DNA from 2 places in the Leclercia sp. genome. Region 2 is predicted to be linked to the other one. Evidence: predicted binding sites of a transcription regulator. Region 2 holds the regulator's gene; the other holds the start of a gene.
What was found. The regulator LexA, encoded in region 2, represses DNA repair genes until DNA is damaged. The targets are predictions, from matches to a motif close to TNCTGTATGTACATACAGNA.
Positions count from the first base shown of each region.

Region 1: a site for LexA is predicted at 6,915-6,934, ahead of sulA (SOS-induced cell division inhibitor SulA). Genes of this name have one in related genera too.

Region 1 covers NZ_DAIQCE010000001.1:1,730,437-1,739,727, reverse strand. Annotated here, with positions in the region: gene pqiB (intermembrane transport protein PqiB) at 1-856, shown strand, start outside; gene pqiC (membrane integrity-associated transporter subunit PqiC) at 856-1,422, shown strand; gene rmf (ribosome modulation factor) at 1,678-1,845, shown strand; gene fabA (3-hydroxyacyl-[acyl-carrier-protein] dehydratase FabA) at 1,918-2,436, opposite strand; gene V7Q49_RS08285 (Lon protease family protein) at 2,505-4,265, opposite strand; gene matP (macrodomain Ter protein MatP) at 4,452-4,907, shown strand; gene ompA (porin OmpA) at 4,975-6,030, opposite strand; gene sulA (SOS-induced cell division inhibitor SulA) at 6,385-6,894, opposite strand; gene V7Q49_RS08265 (TfoX/Sxy family DNA transformation protein) at 7,112-7,738, shown strand; gene yccS (YccS family putative transporter) at 7,723-9,291, opposite strand, start outside.
Region 2 covers NZ_DAIQCE010000007.1:123,094-132,384, reverse strand. Annotated here, with positions in the region: gene malM (maltose operon protein MalM) at 1-206, shown strand, start outside; gene ubiC (chorismate lyase) at 388-885, shown strand; gene ubiA (4-hydroxybenzoate octaprenyltransferase) at 898-1,767, shown strand; gene plsB (glycerol-3-phosphate 1-O-acyltransferase PlsB) at 1,860-4,280, opposite strand; gene V7Q49_RS16790 (diacylglycerol kinase) at 4,436-4,804, shown strand; gene lexA (transcriptional repressor LexA) at 4,914-5,522, shown strand; gene dinF (MATE family efflux transporter DinF) at 5,586-6,905, shown strand; gene V7Q49_RS16775 (CsbD family protein) at 7,047-7,256, shown strand; gene zur (zinc uptake transcriptional repressor Zur) at 7,326-7,841, opposite strand; gene V7Q49_RS16765 (cupin domain-containing protein) at 7,954-8,442, shown strand; gene V7Q49_RS16760 (conjugal transfer protein TraF) at 8,607-9,291, shown strand, end outside.

The DNA of each region.
Region 1 (9,291 bases), on a different contig from region 2:
GGTGGCGCAAAAAACCGCGTTTAGACTGTATGACGACCAGAAGAACATTCAGGATTCGCTCTATACCGACCATATCGACTACCTGATGTTCTTTAAAGATTCTGTCCGCGGTCTGCAGCCGGGGGCGCCGGTGGAATTCCGTGGCATCCGTCTCGGTACGGTCGGCAAGGTGCCGTTCTTCGCGCCGGGGATGCGTCAGGTGCTGGATGACGATTACCGTATTCCGGTGCTGATCCGCATTGAGCCGGAGCGTCTGATCAATCAGGTTGGTGATACGCCAGATATCGCTCAGCATATTGACGGGTTGATGAAGCGTGGCCTGCGCGGCTCGCTCAAAACCGGTAACCTGGTGACAGGGGCGTTGTACGTGGATATGGACTTCTTCCCGAAAGAGCCACCGGTCAAAGAGATCCGCGAGTTTTCGGGATATAAAATCATCCCGACCGTGAGCGGGGGACTGGCGCAGATCCAGCAGCGTCTGATGGAGACGCTGGATAAAATCAATAATCTGCCGCTCAACCCGATGATCCAACAGGCGACCAACACGCTCAGTGAGAGCCAGGCGACAATGCGCCGTCTGCAAACAACGCTGGATAACCTCAACAAGCTGACCGCCAGCCAGTCGATGCAGCAGCTGCCGCAGGACATGCAGAAAACGCTGCGCGAGCTGAACCGCAGTATGCAGGGCTTCCAGCCGGGTTCAGCGGCGTACAACAAGATGGTGGCGGATATGCAGCGCCTCGATCAGGTTCTGCGTGAACTGCAGCCGGTGCTGAAGACGCTGAACACCAAGAGCAACGCGCTGGTATTCGAAGCGAAAGACAAAAAGGACCCTGAGCCGAAGGGGGCTAAATAATGAAAAAATGGCTAACGATTGCCGCAGTGGCGGCGCTCCTGACCGCCTGCAGCTCAGCAGAAAACAAGAGCTATTACCAGCTGCCGGTGGCAGCGCAGGCGGGGGGACAAAGTATTGCCAGCCAGGGGAACCGCCTGCTATGGGTCGAACAGGTGGCGGTACCGGATTACCTGGCCGGTAATGGCGTGGTATATCAAACCAGCGATGTGCAGTATGTCATCGCCAACAATAACCTGTGGGCCAGCCCGCTGGATCAGCAGCTGCGCAACACGCTGGTCGCCAATCTCAGCAGCCAGCTGCCGGGATGGGTGGTAGCGTCGCAGCCGCTGGGCAGCGATCAGGATACGCTGAACGTCAACGTCACCAACTTCCATGGTCGCTATGATGGCAGCGTGATCGTCAGCGGGGAGTGGTTGCTAAACCACCAGGGCCAGCTGATTAAGCGGCCTTTCCATCTGGAGCTGAAGCAGCAGAAAGATGGTTATGATGAGATGGTGAAGGTGCTGGCGCAGGGCTGGGCGCAGGAGTCTGCCAGTATCGCCAGAGAGATTTCCCGTCTGCCATAAGTAAAATTCATCGCACCGGGCCGCATTTAGCGTAACGCTAATTGCGGCTTTTTTTTCGTTTTATGGTCAGGCCGTTACTTGTGCCGCATCACACTTTTTGTACAAATGAACTTTTGAGTAGCTCACATTTATGACACTGGCGTGAATTTTGCGCATTGACGCTAAGCGGGAATCAGGGTATTCGTTATCTGTGATTGCACGTTTTGTAATCACTGTTATCTTTTCCACCAGATCAAATAATGAGGGAAACGAGGCATGAAGAGACAGAAACGAGATCGCCTTGAAAGGGCTCATCAACGTGGTTATCAGGCTGGCATCGCCGGACGTTCTAAAGAAATGTGTCCCTATCAGACTTTGAATCAAAGGTCACAATGGTTAGGGGGCTGGCGAGATGCCATCGGAGACAGGGCTATACTTGCTTGATAGCGTCTCTTTAAAAAAGAAACCTCCGCAGTGCGGAGGTTTCGCCGTTTTATGCTGGTGTAAAAGCAAAAATCAGAATGCGGAAGTATCCTGGAACAGGCCGACTTTCAGGTCAGTTGCGGCGTAGATCAGACGCCCGTCGACCAGCACTTCGCCATCCGCCAGGCCCATAATCAGGCGACGGTTAACAATGCGTTTGAAGTGAATACGGTAGGTGACTTTTTTCGCGGTCGGCAGAACCTGACCGGTGAATTTCACTTCGCCAACGCCCAGGGCGCGGCCTTTGCCTTCGCCACCCAGCCAGCCGAGGTAGAAACCAACCAGCTGCCACATTGCGTCCAGACCCAGGCAGCCTGGCATCACCGGATCGCCAATAAAGTGGCAACCAAAGAACCACAGGTCCGGGTTGATATCGAGCTCTGCTTCTACGTAACCCTTATCGAAGTTGCCGCCGGTTTCCGTCATCTTCACGACACGGTCCATCATCAGCATGTTCGGGGCCGGTAACTGCGGGCCTTTCGCGCCAAACAGTTCACCGCGACCAGAGGCAAGAAGATCTTCTTTTGTATAGGATTCGCGTTTATCTACCATGTTCTCAGTATGCCTTATTTTAGTGAAGGACGCAGGATAGCTAACACGTGTACGCTGAACAAGTCCGATCAGTTTGGCGTGAACCAGCTCAACCAGCGTAACGGCCAGGGATAACGATGGCGTGCTTCCTGCTGAGTTGCCTGCGCAATACGTTCCTGGATGGTGTGCATCAGCGTTGTCTGCCCTTCGGCATCCCACTCCAGGTTTGTCAGTAAGGGTAGCGCATCTGCAATGTCTTCGATCGCCCAGAGGCTGAATTGCTCCTCTTCTACCGCGGTCAGCAGTTCCTGACTGAGGCTGAGATGACGAACGTTCGGCAGGGGAATAATGACGCCCTGTTTACCGCTTAGCCCGCGCTGCTGACAAACGGTAAAGAAGCCTTCGATCTTCTCATTCAGACCGCCGACCGGCTGCGCGCGACCAAATTGATCCACCGAACCGGTAATGGCAATACTCTGATTCACCGGCGCATCGGCCAGGGCGCTGATTAACGCGCACAGCTCTGCCATCGAGGCGCTGTCACCATCGACTTCGCTGTAGGACTGCTCGAAGGTCAGCGAGGCAGTGAAGGGGATCTGCTGCTCAAGCTGCAGTTCCGACATCAGATAAGCCTGCATGATCATCATGCCCTTGGCGTGAATGTTCCCGCCCAGCTCGGCTTTACGCTCCACGTCGATAAACTCACCGTCACCGATGTGTACGACGCAGCTGATGCGGGACGGCTCGCCAAAGGCGCGCGGATGGCCAGGAAACTCAATCACCGACAGGGCGTTGATCTGCCCGACGCGTTCACCTTCGGTTTCGACCAGGATCTGCTCCAGCAGGATCTCGTCCTGCATGCGATCGGCAAGGTAGCCTTCGCGCCACTCTCGCTGCACCAGCATCTGGGAGAGCTGTTCGCCGGAAATGGTGTCGTCATCGGTCATGGCCGCGGCTTCACGCAGCTGCTTGCCAAGCCACAAAGGACAAAGCGGCAGAGTCTCCTGATCGCCGGTGTAGCGCACCGCTTCGCGGATCAGCACCGGCCAGGCATCGGCCGCCGGGGTTGGCAACTGCGCGCGTTCACAGACGTCATGTACCCACTGAAGCCATTGCAGCATATCTTCAGCGTCAGCGATCTGCGTGCTGTCTTCGAACTCGCTGTACACCACCTGGTCGGCCAGTTCGGGTTCCATCTCCTGAAAATCGGCCAGCGCTTCGCGATCGCCAATCAGCACCACTTTCAGTGAAAGCGGCATAGAAGGCACGGCAACCGGAAGAGGGCGCGACTCATCGTACGCCACCCAATCAAACCGCTGCTGGCTGACGCTGTTTTTCAGACGCATCCACAGCAGAGGCTGGGCCAGAAGCGTGCGCAGGGAGATGAGCAACACGCCGCCGTTGGCCTGATGAACCAGGCCGGGATGCAGGGTCAACTCGCCGTTGAACTGGCGCAGGCAGCCGAACAGCTGTTCTGCTTCTGTCCAGCCCGCCGGGACAATATTGCCTGTGACCGCAAAACGGCCATCGGGTACGGTCGCCGGTTCAAAGGTAACAGTACGCCCGTTAATGCTGTACTCACCCCCAAAGACCGTCCCGGTTTCTGGTTGCAGCTGCCGCATGGCATCCGCCAGAAGACTCAGGTACTCCGCTTCGTCTGGCGCTTTCAACAACATGAATGGTGAGGTTGCCCACGGGCTTAACACCTGCTCCAGTGCGTAATGCAAGCGGGGCTGTGTGTCGCTGAGGATATATTCGTGTTCTTTCGCGAGATCTGGCTGTGTAAACAGTTCCTGATAGCTTTCGGTATCCGGAACCAGGTCACGCCATGCAAGTTTCGTAATGGTCAAAGTTGATGTTTTTTAGTCAGAAGTAAAACGATGGAGTATACCGTAAGGCGCAGGCTCTGCCCATGAGGGAATGGGCGTTTCCAGCGATGAATGCATCACCGCGTATCACAGGATATGATTTCTTTTCAGCAGATTGCCAAAAAACTGATATTCTGAACACAGTTACACGGTCACATTGAGATCGCAATGAAATACCAACAACTGGAAAACCTCGAAAGCGGCTGGAAATGGAAGTATCTGGTCAAAAAACACCGTGAAGGGGAATTGATCACGTGCTACCTCGAAGCCAGTGCTGCAAAAGAAGCTGTAGATTTGTTGCTGACCCTCGAAAACGAACCCGTTCTGGTCAACGGCTGGATAGATAAACACATCAATCCGGCGCTGCTGAACCGCATGAAGCAGACCATCCGCGCGCGGCGAAAACGGCATTTTAATGCTGAGCATCAGCATACCCGGAAGAAGTCGATCGATCTGGAGTTTATGGTCTGGCAACGTCTGGCCGGGCTTGCCCAGCGCCGTGGAAAAACCTTGTCAGAGACTATCGTGCAGCTGATTGAAGATGCGGAACATAAAGAGAAGTACGCCAGTCAGATGTCGACCCTGAAAACCGATCTCCAGGCGCTGCTGTCCAGTAAGAAGTAATCTTCTGCTTTTCTTCAGACAATAAAAAACCCCGCAACATGGCGGGGTTTTTTTATAAGACGATAACTTATGCCGCTGGCTGAGTTACAACGTCTTTGATGCCTTTAACTTCGATCTCTACGCGACGATCTGGAGCCAGGCAGTCGATCAGTGCAGCGCGAGCTTTCACGTTGTCACAGGTAGAACCGGTAACTGGGTTAGATTCGCCCATACCACGTGGGGAGATCTTGTTAGCCGGGATACCTTTAGAGATCAGGTAATCAACAACAGACTGAGCACGTTTCTCGGACAGACCCTGGTTGTAAGCGTCAGAACCGATACGGTCGGTGTAGCCCAGAACCACTACGGAACCATCTTTAGGATCCAGGTTGCTCAGCTGGGTGTACAGCTGATCCAGTGCCTGCTGACCTTCTGGTTTCAGGGTAGCTTTGTTGAAGTTGAACAGAACGTCAGACTTCAGAGTGAAGTGCTTGGTCTGTACTTCTGGAGCTGGTGCTGGAGCTGGAGCAACGATTGGCGCTGCTTCTTCCTGCTGGCCGAAACGGTAAGAAACACCCAGGCTCAGCATGCCGTTGTCTGGACGAACACCAACGGTGTTGCCGTCGCCGATGTTGTTAACCCACTGGTATTCCAGACGGGTAGCAACGTCACGGGTCATTGCCCACTCAACGCCACCTGCGAATACTGGAGATACGCCAGTGTCGTGGTCGTCGCCAGCGATGCTGTTGCTGGAGTCTGCACGCCATACCATGCCGCCCAGACGGGTGTAGATGTCTACAGCGTCATTTACTGGGTAGCCCAGTTTAGCAGTCAGCTGAACGCCCTGTGCCTTGAATGCGCCGTTAATGGTGTCGCCTTTGTAAGGCATACGGCCCAGCCAGTCGTAACCCATTTCGAAACCAACATACGGGTTAACCTGATAACCACCGAACGCGCCTGCGCCCAGCTGGCTTTCATGAGTTGGACCGTCGTTGTTCAGGGCACTGTTATACCAGCCAGTGTCATGGAACTGAGACCAGCCCAGTTTACCACCTGCATACCAGGTATTATCTTTCGGAGCGGCCTGCGCTACGGTAGCGAAACCTGCCAGTGCCACTGCAATCGCGATAGCTGTCTTTTTCATTTTTTGCGCCTCGTTATCATCCAAAAATCGCCATGAGAATCTCAATGAGAGTCACGGTTAAATCCTTCACCGGGGGGCGGGGACAAAGAGTAAAGCTACCGATATCTTCGGTTTAGGCCGAGCACCCCTGGCGATGTAAAGTCTACAACGTACCTGAAAACTTACAAGTGTGAACTCCGTCAGGCATATGAAAAAAAAAGTTTTGTATACACAATATTTAACATTTCTGGCGAAGATTTGGGCGTGCTAAACTGGAGGAAGCCGCGGCTGACAAGACTTGTCGCGGCTTTTAGAAAGGGAACCAATGGCGTAGAGCGCGTGCAAAAAAAATTCCAGGAAAACTCTTATTTTTACTTAATGATACAAATTCGAGTGAATTTTTAGCCCAGAAAGGTGTCCGTTGCCCAGAGCATTCATTCGAACGGGGCGCATAATAAAGCCCAGTGCGTTACCTTCTTCAGCCGCTTCGGCCAGGCGATGTTGTTCCATTTCGGTTAATTCTTCCGTAAACCAGCCAATCACCACGCTGTAATTCCCGGTACGCAGTGCCTTTACCATCGATTCTACAGTATGGCAGGGATCCATCTGGCTAACCTGCATCACTTTGGTCAGCGGTAAGCCTGCCGATTGCACCCATTCCCGGCTCAATTTTTGCTGCGGCGTCAGCCACAGCTGCCAGCGATCCTGCTGACCAAGCTGCTGTAACAGGGGCAGCAATAACAGCTGCGTCATCATGGGCTGGTCTTCACGGTAAAGCACTTCACTAATCAGCCCGGTGGACATATACGCAGCGGAGCTCCGTGCATTTTTGCCTGCGGAAGAAGAGAAAGTTGTTGAACGGTTTGCATAGCCTGAAGAGTACATAATCAATCCAGCCCTGTAGTTACTGTATGGATATACAGTAACCCCTGTACGTCTAAAGATCAACCTCATTTTCGGAAAGCGCCTCGCAAATTTGGTTTGTAATACAGGCGGATTGAAAAATCATCTTGCTGTTCGATCATAAGTTACCTATTTTTTGGCTAACGGATCCGTTAACACATGACTTCACTATTACTCCATGATTTAAAAGGGAAATATCATGAAAAAGTTATCTTACGAACGGATCTATCAATCCACGAAATACCTTTCATCCCTCGGTGATGTTGAGCATCGCGCCCTGTTTGGCGGATACACGCTGGCGGTGGATGACGCGGTCTTTGCGATGGTGTCAGACGGAGAGTTATACCTGCGCGCCTGCGAAGAGAGCGCGCAATATTGCGTCAAAAACGCCTCCTCTTACTTAACGCTGGTAAAGCGGGGGCGCCCGGTATTGCTGAATTATTACCGTGTCGATGAGGCGCTCTGGCAGGATCAGGACAAGCTCCTGCGGCTCTCCTCATTTGCCCTGGAAGCCGCGCGGCGGGAGCGGCGGGAGCGGTACAAGCGCGACAGGCTGAAAGATTTGCCCAATCTCACCTTTCAGCTTGAGATCCTGCTCAACGAGGCGGGTATTACCAATGAAGAGGCGTTGCGCATCCTCGGCGCAGAACAGTGCTGGTTAAAGCTCAGAGAGCTGAACCAGCATCTGAGCTACAAAGTGCTGTTTGCTCTGGAAGGGGCGATCGTCGGGCTGCATGAAGCGGCGCTCCCGGAGAACAGACGCCGGGAGCTGGTGGAGTGGTATAAAAGGCTGCCGGTGGAGAGCGGCACTCACTCCGGCAGTTGATTAACGTGCTGCTGTAAACGACAAATTTCTGGCAGCAACGCGATAAGCAGACCGATTTGCTGCAGCACCAACGGCGCTTTGCTCTCGGCACCCGGTTCAATATGCGAAATGCGTTGCGCCAGTTCGGTCAGGGACTGCTGAACCCGGGGCTCATCCGCCGGGCGTTGATGAAGCGCATCATCCACATAGCAAACGGCATCATCCAGCAGCGCCAGGATGGTAGGGCTGGTTAGCCGCTCGCGGTGCGCACCCAGCGCCGAAATGTAGCTGGTAAAGGTATGGTTCAGGCACAGCAGACGGAACGCTACTTCGCGCGTTTCCGCTGTCGCCCGCGGCTCCGTGGACATGTTCGAGACCACCGACGCCAGTTCCGCGTCGCGGTTATAGGCATCACGCCGGGCGATGCGATACGTCAGGCGGTTATCGCGGCCCTGATGATACTGCTCGAGGATGGCATCCAGATACCGGCAGTTAGCATTCATCGCCTGATCCAGCACGCGCGGCAGATTACGGAAGCGCCAGTCCGGCCAGATAAAGCTCACCGCGGCCCAGGCGATGGCGCAGCCAATCAGGGTATCGATGACGCGCGGTAGCGCCACTTCAAAGCCTTCTCCGAGCAGGTTGAAACAGAGCAGCACCAGCAGGGTAATAAACATGGTGGCGTGCGCATACTGGACATTGCGAAACGCAAAAAACAGTACGCCGGTGATCACAATTAATATCAGCTGGCCTTCCAGCGAGGGGACGAAGTAGAGGATGGGCAGCCCAATGGCGACCCCAACCAGGGTACCGATAATACGCAGCGCCAACCGGTGACGGGTGGCGTTGTAGTTCGGCTGGCAGACAAACAGACTGGTCAACAGAATCCAGTAGCCGTGGTTAAGCCCGGTAATCTGTATAAAGGCATAGCCGGTACAGAGCACCACCGACATCCTCACTGCATGGCGGAACAGTGCCGATTCCGGTGAAAAGTTGCGGCTTAAGCGCAGCCACATATCGCTGAAACCGTGCAGGCTGTCGTCGGCAAGCTGATTTTCCACATCGTTACCGGGCAGAGCCAGCGCCTGCTCGGATTCGATGGTGGCGAGCTGGGCATCAATGGCGCGCAGGTTGTTCAGTAGAAAACCCAGCGCTTTCATCTGTTCGGCAGAGGTCCCGCTGGCCTGGACGCGATCGAGCGCCGCATCCAGATGGGTGAAGGCGCGCTCAAAATGCGGATCGTGCTGATAGGGCGTGCGCAGCAGGATGGAACGCGACAGCTGCTGGCAGGCCTGCGACTGCATGGAGAGCAGGCGCTGGAAGCGAAACATCACGTCGCTATAGCGAAACTTCTCACGCAGATCGGCGTACTGAATGTGCGAGGAGCTCGCGCGCTCGTGAATATCCTGCGCCACAAAGTAATAGTGCAGAGTGCGGCGGGTGCCGCGCTGACCGCGATCGCCGCGCAAACGGGTAAGCAGCGAGGCTTTAGTCTGATTCAGCGTGGTCACCAGCTGGCCGTTTGCCAGGGCCAGATCGTACAGCGGCGCCTGGTCATCACCTTCAATATCCGG
Region 2 (9,291 bases):
CACCGGCGACCGCTGCTGCCCCGGCCGCCGCGAAGAAGAGCGAGCCGGTGCTTAACGATACCGAAACCTATTTCAATCAGGCCATTAAACAGGCAGTCGATAAAGGCGATGTCGACAAGGCGCTGAAACTCCTTGATGAAGCCGAGCGTTTAGGCTCGACCACTGCCCGTTCCACCTTTATCAGCAGTGTAAAAGGCAAGGGGTGACCGTCTCCCCACAGTGCTGATTTTGTCAGTAGTTTGGTGCGCCCTTACGGGCGCACTTTTTTTGCACGGTCTGCCGCTGTTGCATCTCTGTTGCGATAATGTTCGCTAGTTCACGTTTGCCCGCCCCCATTCCGCGTTTCTGCGATACAATAGCTTCACGTTATGTATCGGAGAGTCTGGCATGTCACACCCCGCGCTAACGCAACTGCACGCGCTGCGTTATTTTGACGAAATCCCTGCGCTGGAACCGGAGCAGCTCGACTGGCTGCTGCTGGAAGATTCCATGACCAAACGTTTTGAGCAGCAGGGCAAAAAGGTTACCGTCACCCTCATTCAGGAGGGATTTGTCACGCCCGACGCGGTTGCGGATGAACTGCCGTTGCTGCCGAAAGAGGCGCGCTACTGGCTGCGGGAGATCCTGCTCTGTGCCGACGGTGAACCCTGGCTGGCCGGACGCACCGTGGTGCCTGAGTCCACGCTTACCGGGCCGGAGCTGGCGCTGCAGCAGATGGGCAAAACCCCGCTGGGGCGTTATCTGTTCACCTCCTCCGAGCTTACCCGTGATTTTATTGAAATTGGTCGCGATGCCGGGCTGTGGGGACGTCGTTCCCGCCTGCGCTTAAGTGGTAAACCTTTGATGCTGACCGAGCTGTTTTTACCGGCGTCGCCGTTGTACTAAGAGGAAGAGAAAATGGAGTGGAGTCTGACGCAGAACAAGCTGCTGGCGTATCACCGCTTGATGCGAACCGACAAGCCAATCGGTGCGCTGCTGCTGCTGTGGCCGACCCTGTGGGCGCTGTGGGTGGCGACCCCCGGGCTGCCGCCGCTGTGGATCCTGGCGGTGTTCGTGGCGGGCGTCTGGCTGATGCGTGCGGCAGGCTGTGTCGTCAACGACTATGCCGACCGTAAATTTGACGGCCATGTGAAACGCACCGCGAATCGTCCGCTGCCAAGCGGCGATGTCACCGAGAAAGAGGCACGCACGCTGTTTGTGGTGCTGGTCCTGCTGTCGTTCCTGCTGGTACTGACCCTGAACACCATGACCATTCTGCTCTCCGTGGCAGCGCTGGCCCTGGCCTGGGTCTACCCGTTTATGAAGCGCTACACCCATCTGCCGCAGGTGGTGCTGGGCGCGGCCTTTGGCTGGTCGATCCCGATGGCGTTCGCCGCCGTCAGCGAAAGCGTGCCCTTGAGCTGCTGGCTGATGTTCCTGGCGAATATCCTCTGGGCGGTGGCCTACGATACCCAGTACGCGATGGTTGATCGGGACGATGACCTGAAAATCGGCATCAAATCGACCGCCATTCTGTTTGGGCGTCAGGACAAGCTGATCATTGGGATTTTGCAGGTTGCAGTGCTGGGGCTGATGGTGGCGATTGGTTACCTGAACCAGCTGAACGGGGCCTTCTACGCGGCGGTCGCGGCGGCAGGGGTGCTGTTTATCTATCAGCAGAAGCTCATCGCCAACCGCGAGCGCGAAGCCTGCTTTAAGGCGTTTCTCAATAACAATTACGTCGGTCTGGTGCTTTTCCTGGGACTGGCGGTGAGTTACTGGGCATAAAAAAATGCCCGGTGGCGCTAGCGCTTACCGGGCCTACAGGTTCTGTATCGTAGGCCGGGTAAGGCGAAGCCGCCACCCGGCATTTTTATGCACTACTCGCCCTGCGTCGCGCTCTCAATCGTTAAGCGCACGTCGGAGGTCATCAGGTCTGCCAGCATCTGGTACACCTTCATCGTCTCTTCCGGCTCGGCATCACCGCTGTCGCTGATATACCCCTCGTCACGCAGCGTCAACACCAGCGAGCTGAACACCGCTTTATCGAAGAACTCCGGCGCGTTGATGCCGTGCAGCATCGACAGACGCTGTGCCAGCGTGCGGCTCTCTTTCTCCAGCGTACCGCGGTTGATCGACGGGTTAGCGCTCAGCAGCCAGAAGGTAATAGCGTAGCGCTGCACGGTCTCGCGTGCGCCCGCCGCCAGCAGCTGCAGCGTGCGTGCCCGGGACGGGTTGATCAGCAGAGCGTCATCTTTCTGCGAGATCAGTCCCTGGCGGGTCAGCTCTTCAATCTGCTGATCCAGCACCTCTGCCAGCTCGTCGTTGTTCCAGCGCAGGAACAGCTCGGCTTTCAGCATCGGGTAGAGAGCGGTGACATGCTCCAGCAGTGCCTGACGGCTGATCTGGCGATGCTGGGTGATGATGGCAGCCATCAGCGAAGGCAGCATCAGCATATGCGCAATGTTGTTGCGGTAGTAGGTCATCAGTACCGCCTGCTCGCGCGGCAGAATGATGATATCGCCAATGGTGTCCTTCTCGACCTCGAACTTGTTCATCTGCAGCGCGTGGTCGATCAGCTCGCTGGCGCTGGCGGCCGGCACCGTGGCATCTGCCGCGTACGGCACGTTGCGCATCAGGTTCAGGTAGCAGTCGAGCTGCTCGGTCAGCTGCTCGCGGGTGAGCGAGCGCTGGCGAGAGGCCAGCAGGGCGGTACAACACAGGTTCATGGCGTTGGCCGCCCCGGCGTTGTTAATACGCACCATCAGATCGGCGGCAATGGCGTTCACCGTTGGCGTCAGCCAGGCCGGACGCACCGCTTCGATCGGATCGATGGACTCGCGCCACTCCGGCACACGGTGGTTGAGATAAGTCATCAGCGGCATAGGTTCGCCGAAGTTGACATACCCCTGGCCGAGGTTACGCAGCTTGCTCAGGCCGCGCAGCATCTGCAGCAGGCTCTCTTTCTCTTTGGTGGCACCGCGCAGCTCTTTGGCGTAGGTACCCACTTCCATCACGTGCTCGTAACCTATGTAGATTGGCACCAGGGTGATTGGACGCGTACCGCCGCGCAGCATCGCCTGAATGGTCATCGACAGGGTGCCGGTTTTCGGATCGAGCAGACGGCCGGTACGGGAGCGGCCGCCCTCCACGAAATATTCCACCGAGTAGCCGCGGCTGAACAGCTCGCCCAGATACTCGCGGAACACGGTGGAGTAGAGCTTGTTGCCTTTAAAGGTACGGCGAATAAAGAACGCACCCAGACGGCGGAAGATCGGGCCTGCCGGCCAGAAGTTGAGGTTGATACCCGCAGCGATGTGCGGCGGCACCAGCCCCTGATGATAGAGCACGTACGAGAGCAGCAGGTAGTCCATGTGGCTGCGGTGGCAGGGCACGTAGACAATCTCATGGCCGTCGTGGGCCAGCTGGCGCACGCGCTCGGCGTTGTGCACGTTGATCCCCTGATAGAGACGGTTCCAGGTAAAGCTCAGGATACGGTCGCTAAGGCGGATCATCTCGTAGGAGAAGTTGGCCGCAATCTCTTCCATCAGGGCGATGGCGTTTTGCTGCGCCTTCTCGTGGGAGATTTTTTTGCTACGCGCTTCGTCTTCGACGGCGCGGGCAATGGCCTTCGAGGCCAGCAGCTTATTAAACAGATCCTGACGGGCCGGCAGGCGCGGGCCTACCGCGGCCAGACGCTGACGGGCAAAGTGCATGCGCGCCACGCGTGCCAGCTTCTGGGCAATGGTCTTATCCGTACCGTGCTCATCGGCCATGCGACGCAGGGAGACTGACGGTGAAAAACGGACGAAGCTGTCGCGGCCAAGCCAGTTGACGGCGAAAAACTTCTGCACCCCGTTGAGCATGCGCAACGGCGGATTTTCCTCGCCTTTATCGCGCCCCGGACGACGACCAAACATCACCGACACGGGCACCATCTGCACGTCCAGCAGCGGGTTGCTGCGGTGCAGATCGAGGTAGTCATGGAACAGCTTGATCGACTCTTCTTTCGGCGTGTACCAGGTGAACACGCGAGGGCCACCGTGGATAAAGATGTAGCGCGGCAGCTGGGTGCCGTCGATCTCCAGCGGCTCCAGCGGATCGGGAAGATCGTGCGCCAGGCACTGGGCGCGCAGCGTCAGCAAGTCGGCCTTCGAGTTATAAGGCAAAACGTACATAATAGGACGCGAGGTATCGAGTCCCAGTTCCAGCGTCGGAACCGCCGGAATAGACTTGCTTTTTACCAGGACGCTTAATGGTAAATTAAGTAATTTGTAGTAAATTCGTGGCCAGCCAGACATAAACGATGTAAAGCCTCTGGTTAAAAATGCAATTGCGGCGCAAGGATAACAGAAAGCGCGCAAAATTTCTGTTGTTACCCGTCATACTTCCGGTGGCTGCGCCAGGCGCTTAACCCACCGTTTCTGACGCTATTTTCGAAGAAAGGTTTCTTTTAATGGCCAATAATACCACTGGGTTAACCCGAATCATTAAAGCTGCCGGCTATTCATGGAAGGGCATCCGTGCTGCCTGGATCAATGAAGCCGCATTTCGCCAGGAAGGGGTTGCGGTCGTCGCGGCGATTATCCTTGCCTGCTGGCTGGACGTTGATCCCATCACCCGCGTATTACTGATTGGCTCGGTGATGTTGGTGATGATAGTCGAAATTCTCAACAGTGCGATCGAGGCGGTCGTCGACCGTATCGGCACTGACTTTCACGAGCTCTCGGGCCGGGCAAAAGATATGGGCTCAGCCGCGGTGCTGATGGCGATTATCGTTGCGTTGTTTACCTGGGTCACGCTGCTTTGGGGACATTTACGATAAGCCTTCAGAAACCGAACAAGTCTCTGGTTTTTTATGCGGTTTGTGGTTCCAAAATCACCTTTAGCTGTATATACTCACAGCATAACTGTATATACACCCAGGGGGCGGAATGAAAGCGTTAACGACCAGGCAGCAAGAGGTGTTTGATCTCATTCGGGATCATATCGGCCAGACGGGTATGCCGCCGACGCGTGCAGAAATCGCGCAGCGTCTGGGCTTCCGTTCTCCAAATGCCGCCGAAGAGCACCTTAAGGCACTGGCGCGCAAGGGTGTGCTTGAGATTGTTTCCGGTGCGTCTCGCGGTATTCGTCTGCTGATTGAAGCCGAAGAGGGCCTGCCGCTCGTCGGTCGCGTTGCCGCGGGTGAACCGCTGCTGGCGCAACAGCACATTGAAGGCCATTATCAGGTCGATCCGGGCATGTTCAAACCGAGCGCAGATTTTCTGCTGCGCGTAAGCGGTATGTCCATGAAAGACATCGGCATTCTGGATGGCGATCTGCTGGCGGTACATAAAACGCAGGACGTGCGTAACGGTCAGGTCGTGGTGGCGCGCATCGATGATGAAGTGACCGTCAAGCGCCTGAAAAAGCAGGGCAACACCGTGCAGCTGCTGCCGGAAAACAGCGAGTTTTCCCCGATTGTTGTCGACCTGCGCGAAAATAACTTCTCCATCGAAGGGCTGGCGGTTGGCGTCATCCGCAACGGTGAATGGTTATAAATCCTTTCTGACAAACTGCGGCAGTGCCGCAGTTTGCTTTTCCTGCCTCTGGCGAACATTTTCATGTCTCTCCTGACTGCTTCAGACAAGGCGTTGTGGCGTCTTGCGCTTCCCATGATCGTCTCCAATATCAGCGTCCCTCTGCTTGGGCTGGTGGACACGGCTGTGATTGGTCATCTCGATTCCCCCGTTTATCTGGGCGGTGTCGCCATCGGCGCGACGGCAACCAGCTTCCTGTTTATGCTGCTGCTCTTTTTGCGCATGAGCACCACCGGCCTCACCGCGCAGGCCTATGGCGCGAAAGATCCGCTACGTCTGGCCCGCGCGCTGGTGCAGCCGCTGATCCTGGCCCTGGGTGCCGGGCTGCTGATTGTGCTGTTGCGCACGCCGCTTATCGATCTGGCGCTGCATATCGTTGGCGGCAGCGAGGCCGTGCTCCATCAGGCGCGGCGCTTCCTTGAGATCCGCTGGCTCAGCGCCCCGGCATCGCTGGCTAACCTGGTGCTGCTCGGCTGGCTGCTGGGGGTGCAGTATGCCCGGGCGCCGGTGATCCTGCTGGTGGTGGGTAACCTGCTCAACATCGTGCTGGATCTGTGGCTGGTGATGGGCCTGCAGATGAACGTGCAGGGGGCCGCGCTGGCGACCGCTATCGCAGAGTACGCCACTCTGATGATTGGCCTGTGGATGGTCTGGCGGGTGCTGGCCCTGCGTGGTATTTCGCTGGCGCTGCTGAAAACGAGCTGGCGGGGCAATATCCGCAAGCTGCTGGCCCTCAATCGCGACATCATGCTGCGCTCGCTGTTGCTACAGCTCTGCTTCGGGACGCTGACGGTAATGGGGGCACGGCTGGGGCCGGAGATCATCGCCGTTAACGCCGTGCTGATGACCCTGCTGACCTTTACCGCCTATGCGCTGGATGGCTTCGCTTATGCGGTCGAGGCACACTCCGGGCAGGCCTATGGCGCGCGGGAAAGCGGGCAACTGCGGGAAGTGTGGCGGGCGGCCTGCCGTCAGTCCGGCCTGGTGGCGCTGGCCTTTGCCCTCATCTATGCTCTGGCAGGCGATCACATTATTGCCCTGCTGACTTCACTGCCCGAGCTGCGCGCGCTGGCGAGCCACTATCTTATCTGGCAGGTGATCCTGCCGGTGGTAGGGGTCTGGTGCTATTTGCTGGATGGCATGTTTATCGGTGCCACCCGAGGGGCAGAGATGCGCAACAGTATGGCCGTGGCGGCCGCTGGATTTGGCCTGACGCTTTTCACCCTGCCGTGGCTGGGCAACCACGGTCTGTGGCTGGCCCTGACCGTGTTCCTGGCCCTGCGGGGGCTGTCTCTGGCCTGGATCTGGCACCGGCACTGGCGCAACGGCAGCTGGTTTTCATAGCGGCTTCGCCTGGCCGAACGGTAAAAGATTCCGAATAACAAACCGAACGCCGCAGGCTTATCTATAATTATTATCACGTCCAGCACGAAACGTATTTCAGGACGAACTTAACCTTAACGACCGAACGAAGAGGAATCGATGATGAATAAAGACCAAGTCGGCGGTAACTGGAAGCAATTTAAAGGTAAAGTAAAAGAACAGTGGGGCGACCTGACTGACGATGACATGACCGTCATCGAAGGTAAACGTGACCAACTGGTGGGTAAAATTCAGGAACGCTATGGTTATGAGAAAGACCAGGCAGAGAAAGAAGTTGGTGACTGGGAAACCCGTAACAACTATCGCTGGTAATTAACCTATACCCGCAGGTACACGGATGTACGCCCAGGGCGACCTTTCAGGTCGCCCATTTTTTTGTCCTCAGCGCGGCTTTTTCTTCAGCTGGATAGAGTGATCGTGCTGACAATTTTCCTGATGGCGGCAGGCTTCCACTTCAACGCAGTTACGGCACAGACCGTGCGCTTCAATCACGTTGTGGCGCAGGGCAAACCCCATCTTCGCCGCCAGGCTATGCATGATATCTTCCACCCCTTCCGCGCCTTCTTCCTTCACGCTGCCACAGCGGTCACAGATGAACATCGCTGAGGTATGGGTCGGCTGATCGAACAGATGACACAAAACGTAGCTGTTGGTCGATTCCACCTTATGCACAAAGCCCTGCTCGAGTAAGAAATCGAGCGCCCGATAGACGGTAGGCGGCTTGGCCTGCGGCTCGCTCTCGCGCAGCAGGTCGAGCAGGTCGTAGGCGCTGATCGCCCCGTTTTGCAGGCTCAGCAGACGCAACACTTCAAGGCGCTGCGGAGTCAGGCGCACATTGCGTTGCGCGCACAGCTTTTCGGCTTGCGCTAACAGTGCCTGCATTGTGGTCGTTTCCATTTTGCACCTCGAATGACGTGGAATAACAAACCGCCAGTTTACCATGTTCTGGCCTAAACGCCGAGATCCACCGGGTGTGCTACCCTGACGAAAAACCACAGGAGATGAAAAGATGAAAAGACCGGACTGCATTCGCCACTGGCGTGAAGTAGAAGGCGCCGACGACTCAACCTATCCCGACAGCACAGAGCGTTTCGCCATTGGCGCGCCGCTGGCCCGTGCGCTCGGGCTGGGCCGTCTCGGTATCCACCATGAACGCCTGCCGCCGGGACGTCGCACTTCCTATCCTCATGCCGAAAGCGACGAAGAGGAATTTATCTTTGTGCTCGAGGGATATCCCGAAGCCTGGATCAACGGTTATTTATGGAAACTGGAGCCGGGGGACAGCGTTGGTTTTCCTGCCGGAACGGGCGTGTGCCACACCTTTATTAATAATACCAGTGAAGAAGTGCGGTTATTAGTGGTGGGCGAAGCGAATAAAAAACATAACCGAATTTATTATCCGCTGAATGCGGTATATGCCGCCACTCGCGAAGATCGCTGGATCGATCATCCGCCGCAATTTTTTGGTCCGCATGATGGAAAACCAGGGCAAAAGTAATTTCTTGTTCTATACATACTTAAAGGAATAACAAAATCAACAACTTAATCTAATACTAAAGTTTAGATAAATTCGGCTCCTCATACTTTTTTCACAAAGGACGTATGCCCCTGCGCGGCGTTTAGCCGTCGGGGTTTATTCACCCAAAATAAGTCAGGTGTCCTGTGAAAATAATATTCAAATTTTCTGTGGCTGGAATTGCCACCGGTATTCTTTTGGCTAATCAGGCGGGAGCCGCAAATACCTGGACGGAAGCACGCGGCGATGCAATGGGTGGGACGGGCGTTGCGTCGGCGCATTATAGTAGCGGGGTGCTGATCAACCCGGCCCTGCTGGCAAAATCGAAAGCAGAAGATGACGTCGCCATTATATTCCCCTCGGTGGGGGCGCAAATCAGCGACAAAGACAATCTGCAGGACAAGATCGATGAAATCAGCGATGAGATCGGTGACGATCGCGAGATGATCGACGATCTGACCGTGGCGAGGATCCTGGCCGATCCGCAGGGTACGCTCGGTGAGCTTCAGAGTGCCGCAGGCAATCTGGCCGATCAGTTGGAGTTCCTCGAAGGCAAAACCGCACACGGCAACGCCGGGGCAGGGATAGCCGTCAGTATTCCGGGCTCGGGGCTGTCGCTGGCGTTTGTCGCTAAGGCCAATGCCCATGCGCGCATCAGCTCGGAGATCGATCAGCAGGATATTGATTTTCTGCGCCAGTTGCAGGGCAACGCAGGGATGACCAACCAGATGGCGCTGGGTGCGGCGCGAAATGGCAGCGACGTCATTACCCGCAACCTTAACTCCGTCGCCCTGGGCAGGGCAGCGATCGTTTCCGACTACGGCGTGGCGG